Regions from separate parts of the Psychrosphaera aquimarina genome, predicted to be linked through region 1. Evidence: predicted binding sites of a transcription regulator. Region 1 holds the regulator's gene; the other holds the start of a gene.
What was found. The regulator ArgR, encoded in region 1, controls arginine synthesis, uptake and breakdown. The targets are predictions, from matches to a motif close to ANTGAATANNTATTCANT.
Positions count from the first base shown of each region.

Region 1 (3,434 bases):
ATGGAAGTTAGTCCATTTATATATCAATCAGTTTCATATAAAAATAAAAATAGTATCTTAGATAAAATCTTCAATCTTGCTAAAAAATATAAATTAAAAGAACACTCGCATATTTTACTACTTGCTATTGCTTGCTTATATGAAAGTCCAGCTTCTAATTCTAGAAAAAAATTCGCTAGAAAAATATTAAAACCCAAAGAAAACTACTCAATGGAAATAGCCCATAATTGTATCTTTGATGTTTTATTTATCGACTTACTATTACTTCTAAAACATTACGCAAACACAAATTACTCTGGGCTTTCTGCAGATAAGCCATTATCAATATATTGGACAATTATTAACCCTAAATTAAGTTTACAGCAAAGTGACTTTACTTATACCCTTGAAATAAAACATGAACTTTTTGAAAGTGCTTCAACATCAGATCACCAAAATATAATTGCAAGATTAAAAGCACTATAACTAAAATAAAGTCTACTTTTATGGAGTCATATCAGTTTCGCAACATTATCACTCATATTTCGGACATAAAAAAAGGTGCATTCAATATGCACCTTTCTCTTATAGCTTATAGCTTATAGCTTATAGCTTATAGCTTATAGCTTATAGCTTATAGCTTATAGCTTATAGCTTATAGCTTATAGCTTATAGCTTATAGCTTATAGCTTATAGCTTATAGCTTATTATGCTGGATTATTAACAAAATCTTCGCCTAATTTAATGTCAGCTTTAAGACCGTCTAACATGTCAGCTTTACATTTAGCTTCATATTCACTGATATCGCCGTAATGTAAAATTTCTTTCACGCCGTCTTTACCAATTAATACTGGTTGTGCAAAGAAACGAGCATCTTCGCCGTCGCCTTCAACATAAGTATATTCATAAACGTCGTCTTCGCCGTTTAATGCATCTACTAAGCTTAAGCAGAAACGTGCAGCTGCAAGTCCCATTGATAATGTAGCAGAACCGCCACCCGCTTTAGCTTCAACAACTTCAGTACCCGCATTCTGGATACGGTGAGTTAATTGCTCAATCTCTTCTTGTGTGAAATCAGCACCTTCAACTTGTGAAAGTAATGGAAGAATTGTAGTACCACTGTGTCCACCGATAACTGGAACAACGATTTCTTCTACGTCTAAGCCTTTTAATTCAGCAACAAACGTTTCAGCACGGATAACGTCTAGTGTTGTTACACCAAACAATTTAGCTGGGTTATATTTACCTTTCGCTTTTAATGCTTCTGCTGCGATTGCAACAGTCGTGTTAACTGGATTAGTAATGATACCGATACATGCTTCTGGAGCGTGATCTGCAATTGCATCAATTAAGTTTCTAACGATACCAGCATTGATGTTAAATAAATCTGAACGGTCCATGCCAGGCTTACGAGGTACGCCAGCTGGAATTAATACAACGTCAGCACCCGTTAATGCTTTATCTAAGTCATCAGCACCAAAACCTTCCACTTTTACAGCTGTAGGTATGTGGCTCAAATCAACAGCAACACCTGGAACAACTGGCGCAACATCATATAGCGCTAATTCTGTGCCCGCTGGTAATTGAGTTTTTAGTAATAAAGATAGAGCTTGACCTATACCGCCTGCGGCACCTAATACTGCAACTTTCATATTCTTCTCCGAAGTCATTTTGTGTAGAGTACATTTTGCGGGCAAACCATACTTAAATATGAGTAAAAACTCAATTAGCATTTAGTCTAAATTAGTATATTTTAGTTAAATACTTTAAACTGCGCCCAAGTTAGAAGGGGAATCCATGAGCCAAGTAAAACAAGAAGAATTAATTAAGTCATTTAAAGCGCTGTTAAAAGAAGAAAGATTCGGTTCTCAAGGCGATATCGTCGAGGCCTTAAAAGGGCTTGGATTTGATAATGTGAGTCAATCAAAAGTATCCAGATTATTGACTAAATTTGGCGCAGTAAGAACACGTAATGCCAAACTAGAAATGGTGTATTGTTTACCTGCTGAGTTAGGCATGCCAACGGCTAAAAGCCCATTAAGACAGTTAGTATTAGACATTGAACACAATGAATCTATGGTGATCATACGTACTAGCCCAGGTGCAGCACAGCTTATTGCCCGATTGTTAGATTCAGTCGGTAAAGCAGAAGGTGTATTAGGTACTATTGCAGGTGATGACACTATATTTATCGCCCCACTGAAAGTCAGTGACATCGAACATACAATTAAAAACATCAGACAATTATTTGAATCTGTATAAATAAAAAAGCGCAGCACTTAAAAGTGTTGCGCTCGTTGTTTTAACGACTAATGTTTATTCATCATTGGTTGACGCAATTTTATGAATAGATAAATCAGCACCATCAAACTCTTGTTCTTCAGAAAGCCTTAATCCAAATAATAAGTTTATGAGTCCATAGACTATTGCCCCACCAGCTACAGCTAATGCAATTCCACTTAATGTCCCTATTATTTGCGCCGAGAACGAAACGCCACCTAAACCGCCAAACGCCTCACTGCCGAAGATACCCGCAGCTATCCCCCCCACGCACCACATACACCGTGTAAAGGCCACACACCTAATACATCATCAAACTTAAATTTGTTTTGTACATAGGTAAATAACCAAACAAATAGCCCACCAGCAACTAAGCCTACCACTAGTGAGCCGATTGGATGCATAATATCTGAACCTGCGCATACCGCCACAAGCCCAGCCAGAGGCCCATTATGAATGAAACCTGGGTCGTTTTTACCAAAGTATAACGAAGCAATAATACCCCCCACCATAGCCATTAGTGAGTTGACAGCAACTAAGCCCGATATGCCATCCAACGTTTGGGCTGACATCACATTAAAACCAAACCACCCAATACTTAAGATCCATGCACCTAAAGCTAAAAACGGTATATTGGAAGGAGCAAACGCAACTAATTTACCACCCCGGCGGCGACCTTGGCGCATGCCTAGAAATAATACAGCGACAAAGGCTAACCATCCGCCAACAGCATGTACAACAACGGAACCCGCGAAGTCATGAAATTGCGCCCCAGTGGTCATTTCTAACCAAGCTTGAAAACCCAAATTGCCGTTCCAGATAAGGCCTTCAAAAAATGGATACACCAAACCTACGATTAACATAGACGCAAATAAGAAAGGATAAAAACGGCCACGTTCGGCGATACCACCAGAAACTATAGCCGGTATTGCGGCGGCAAAGGTCATTAAAAAGAAAAATTTAACTAGGTCATAACCATTATTTTGTGACAACACTTCTGCACTGGCAAAAAAAGTGGTGTCGTATGCAACCCAATAGCCAATGAAAAAGTACGCTATACATGAAACGCCAAAATCGGCCATGATCTTTACTAACGCATTTACTTGGTTTTTATGCCTAACCGTCCCTACTTCTAAAAAAGCAAAACCGGCATGCATAGCAAACACCATGATGGC
Region 1 covers NZ_JAWCUA010000007.1:797,197-800,630, forward strand. Annotated here, with positions in the region: gene RT723_RS10085 (hypothetical protein) at 1-465, shown strand, start outside; gene mdh (malate dehydrogenase) at 687-1,631, opposite strand; gene argR (transcriptional regulator ArgR) at 1,777-2,241, shown strand; partial or broken gene RT723_RS10100 (ammonium transporter) at 2,296-3,434, opposite strand, start outside.

Region 2 (3,434 bases), on a different contig from region 1:
TAGGCAGTTATATAGAAATGTTTCAGTTAAAATTGGTCAGAAAGCCATGATCACTAATGAACGTAAAAGTGCCAGTGTGATTCGAAAGTTAGACTCCAATATAGTGATAGAACCACTGTAAAAAATTAAAATGTAGCTATAAAAAAAGGCAGCGATTAGCTGCCTTTTTTGATCCTAAGCCGAGTTTTTATCGGTCTGTAGGAGCAACATAATCACGTTTCGCTGCACCAGTATATAACTGACGAGGACGACCTATTTTTTGGCCTTCTTCGCTTAACATTTCGTCCCAATGGCTAATCCAACCAACAGTACGAGACATTGCAAAGATAACAGTGAACATGCTAGTAGGAATACCGATAGCTTTTAAGATAATACCTGAGTAGAAATCTACATTAGGGTATAACTTCTTAGATACAAAGTATTCATCTTCCAATGCAATTCGTTCTAGTTCCATTGCAACGTCTAACAATGGATCACTAACGTTTAATGCAGACAATACTTCATGACAAGTTTGACGCATAACTTTTGCGCGAGGGTCGAAGTTTTTGTAAACACGGTGACCGAAGCCCATTAAGCGGAATGGGTCAGCTTTGTCTTTTGCTCTTGCAACAAACTCAGGAATTTTATCAACACTACCGATTTGTTTTAACATGTTTAAACATGCTTCGTTAGCGCCGCCGTGAGCAGGTCCCCATAAAGATGCGATACCAGCAGCAATACATGCATAAGGGTTAGCGCCAGAAGAACCAGCTAAACGCACTGTTGATGTCGAAGCATTTTGCTCATGGTCCGCATGTAACATGAAGATTTTATCCATTGCATCAGCAAGGATAGGGTTAACTTTATAATCTTCAGCAGGTACAGAGAACATCATGTTTAAGAAGTTTTCTGAGTAAGAAAGGTTGTTGCGTGGGTATACAAACGGTTGACCGATACTGTATTTATAAGCCATAGCTGCAATAGTTGGTAACTTAGCAATTAAGCGGTACGAACTACGTTGACGTTGTTTAGGATCAGAGATGTCTAAATCATCATGATAAAAGCTAGACATAGCACCAACAACACCACATAACATCGCCATTGGATGTGCATCTACAACAAAACCATTAAAGAATGTAGCAATCTTTTCATGGATCATAGTGTGGTTTTTAATTGTATTTTCAAATGTTACTAATTTTTCAGGGCTTGGTAATTCACCATGAAGTAGTAAATAACATAATTCGATATAGTTAGAACCATCAGCTAATTGCTCGATTGGGTAACCACGATGTAATAACACACCTTTATCACCATCGATATAAGTGATTTTAGATTGACATGATGCAGTTGCTAAAAAGCCTGGGTCATAGGTGAAAACGCCTTTTGAACCTAACGTTCTCACGTCAATAACATCATTACCAGCTGTACCAGACATCATTGGCAGTTCGAATGCGTCTTGTCCAGTGATTTGAACGGTGACCTTCTTATCTGTCATGCATGCTCTCCTCAAATTGTTGTTTTATAATTGTTACTAGTCACTAAATGTATTATTGAATTCAACATTTGTCACATAGTTAATTTTGAAAATCCAGCCATTGTAACTACAAAATAGAGTAAAAAGTCAATTTTATTGCACAAATGGTGAATAATTATACGAAAGTATAACTTATTAGCTATTTTTTGTACGCATGAAATTCTTTAACACATTAAATTTAAACAGAAATTGCCATATTGATTTTGGCTATATATACTGAGTCGCACTGCACACGTATTCAATGCAGTTTTTATAAGGGTTGAACATCATTTCATTGGCGTTCATTTTTATAAATAAAATGGGGTGATTCATTTACTTATGGATCAGACATAAAAATAATAAACAGCTCGGATAGGCATGCAACCGTGAAAAAACAAAGACCTGTAAATCTAGATCTGACATCAATCTCAATGCCAGCCTCGGCAAAAGCTTCTATTCTACATCGTATAACGGGCGTTGCGCTTTTCTTCGCCTTAATATTTGTGATCGTAGCATGGGGTATTTCTTTACAATCAGCAGAAGGCTTTGAATTAGCAAAATCGCTAATGCAAGGTGTGATCGGTAAAGTTATTGTTATAGGTACATTGGCAGTTCTTTCTTACCATATTATTGGTGGCATACGTCATCTAATAATGGATATGGGTTATTGGGAAGAGTTAGAGTCAGGAAACCTAAGTGCTACGCTATCCATTGCTATATGGTTAGTAACTGTAATTTTAGCTGGAGTGTGGATATGGTGATCAATCAAGCATCATTAAAGAGAGATGGAGTCCAGGATTATGTTTCTTTAAGGGCTACCGCATTATTTATGACAGCCTATACAATATTCATTTTAGGCTTCTTTTTAACAACTCCAGTCGTTACCTTTGAAATTTGGTCAGCGTTATTCGATAACGTAGCCGTTAAAGTTTTCACGTTTATTACATTGCTTTGTATCTGGGTTCACACTCGAATCGGACTTTGGCAAGTATTAACGGACTATGTTAAAGGTCCAAAACTACGTACGTTCTTAAGCTTTGTTCTTAATTTATTAGGATTAGCTTACGTTGTAACTGGTCTATTCATATTGTGGGGTGTGTAGTGTCTATCACAGTTCAAGAATTTGATGCCGTTGTAATCGGTGCAGGTGGCGCGGGAATGCGTGCGGCCTTGCAAATTGCAGAATCAGGCCAAACGGTTGCCTTGATTTCAAAAGTTTTCCCAACTCGTTCTCATACTGTTTCTGCTCAAGGCGGAATAACAGTAGCATTGGGCAACGCCCATGAAGATCACTGGGAACAACACATGTACGATACTGTTAAAGGTTCTGATTTTATCGGTGACCAAGACGCAATCGAATTTATGTGTAAAGAAGGTCCTGAAGCCATTATTGAAATGGAAAATAAAGGATTACCTTTTTCTCGTTTTGAAGATGGTCGTATTTATCAACGTCCATTTGGCGGTCAGTCTAAAAACTTTGGTGGCGAACAAGCTGCTAGAACAGCGGCTGCTGCAGACCGTACTGGTCACGCTTTATTACACCTTTTGTACCAACAAAATGTTAAACATAAAACTACTGTTTACAGTGAATGGTACGCATTAGATTTAGTTAAAAACTCTGATGGCGCTATTGTTGGTTGTACAGCGATAGATATTGAATCTGGTGATGTTGTTTACTTCAAAGCACGTGCAACTGTGTTAGCTACTGGTGGTGCAGGACGAATTTACGCTTCAACTACTAATGCTCACATCAACACTGGTGATGGTGTTGGTATGGCGGTTCGTGCTGGTGTTGCATTACAAGATATGGAAATGTGGCAGTTCCACCCAACAGGAATCGCTGGTGCCGGTGTATTGGTAACAGAAGGTTGTCGTGGTGAAGGTGGTTACCTATTAAATAAAGATGGCGAACGTTTCATGGAACGTTATGCGCCTAATGCCA
Region 2 covers NZ_JAWCUA010000010.1:1,274,746-1,278,179, forward strand. Annotated here, with positions in the region: gene RT723_RS17755 (flagellar assembly protein A) at 1-121, shown strand, start outside; gene gltA (citrate synthase) at 188-1,474, opposite strand; gene sdhC (succinate dehydrogenase, cytochrome b556 subunit) at 1,879-2,253, shown strand; gene sdhD (succinate dehydrogenase, hydrophobic membrane anchor protein) at 2,247-2,594, shown strand; gene sdhA (succinate dehydrogenase flavoprotein subunit) at 2,594-3,434, shown strand, end outside.
Region 2: the regulator ArgR is predicted to act here: its motif matches at 1,739-1,756, upstream of gltA (citrate synthase).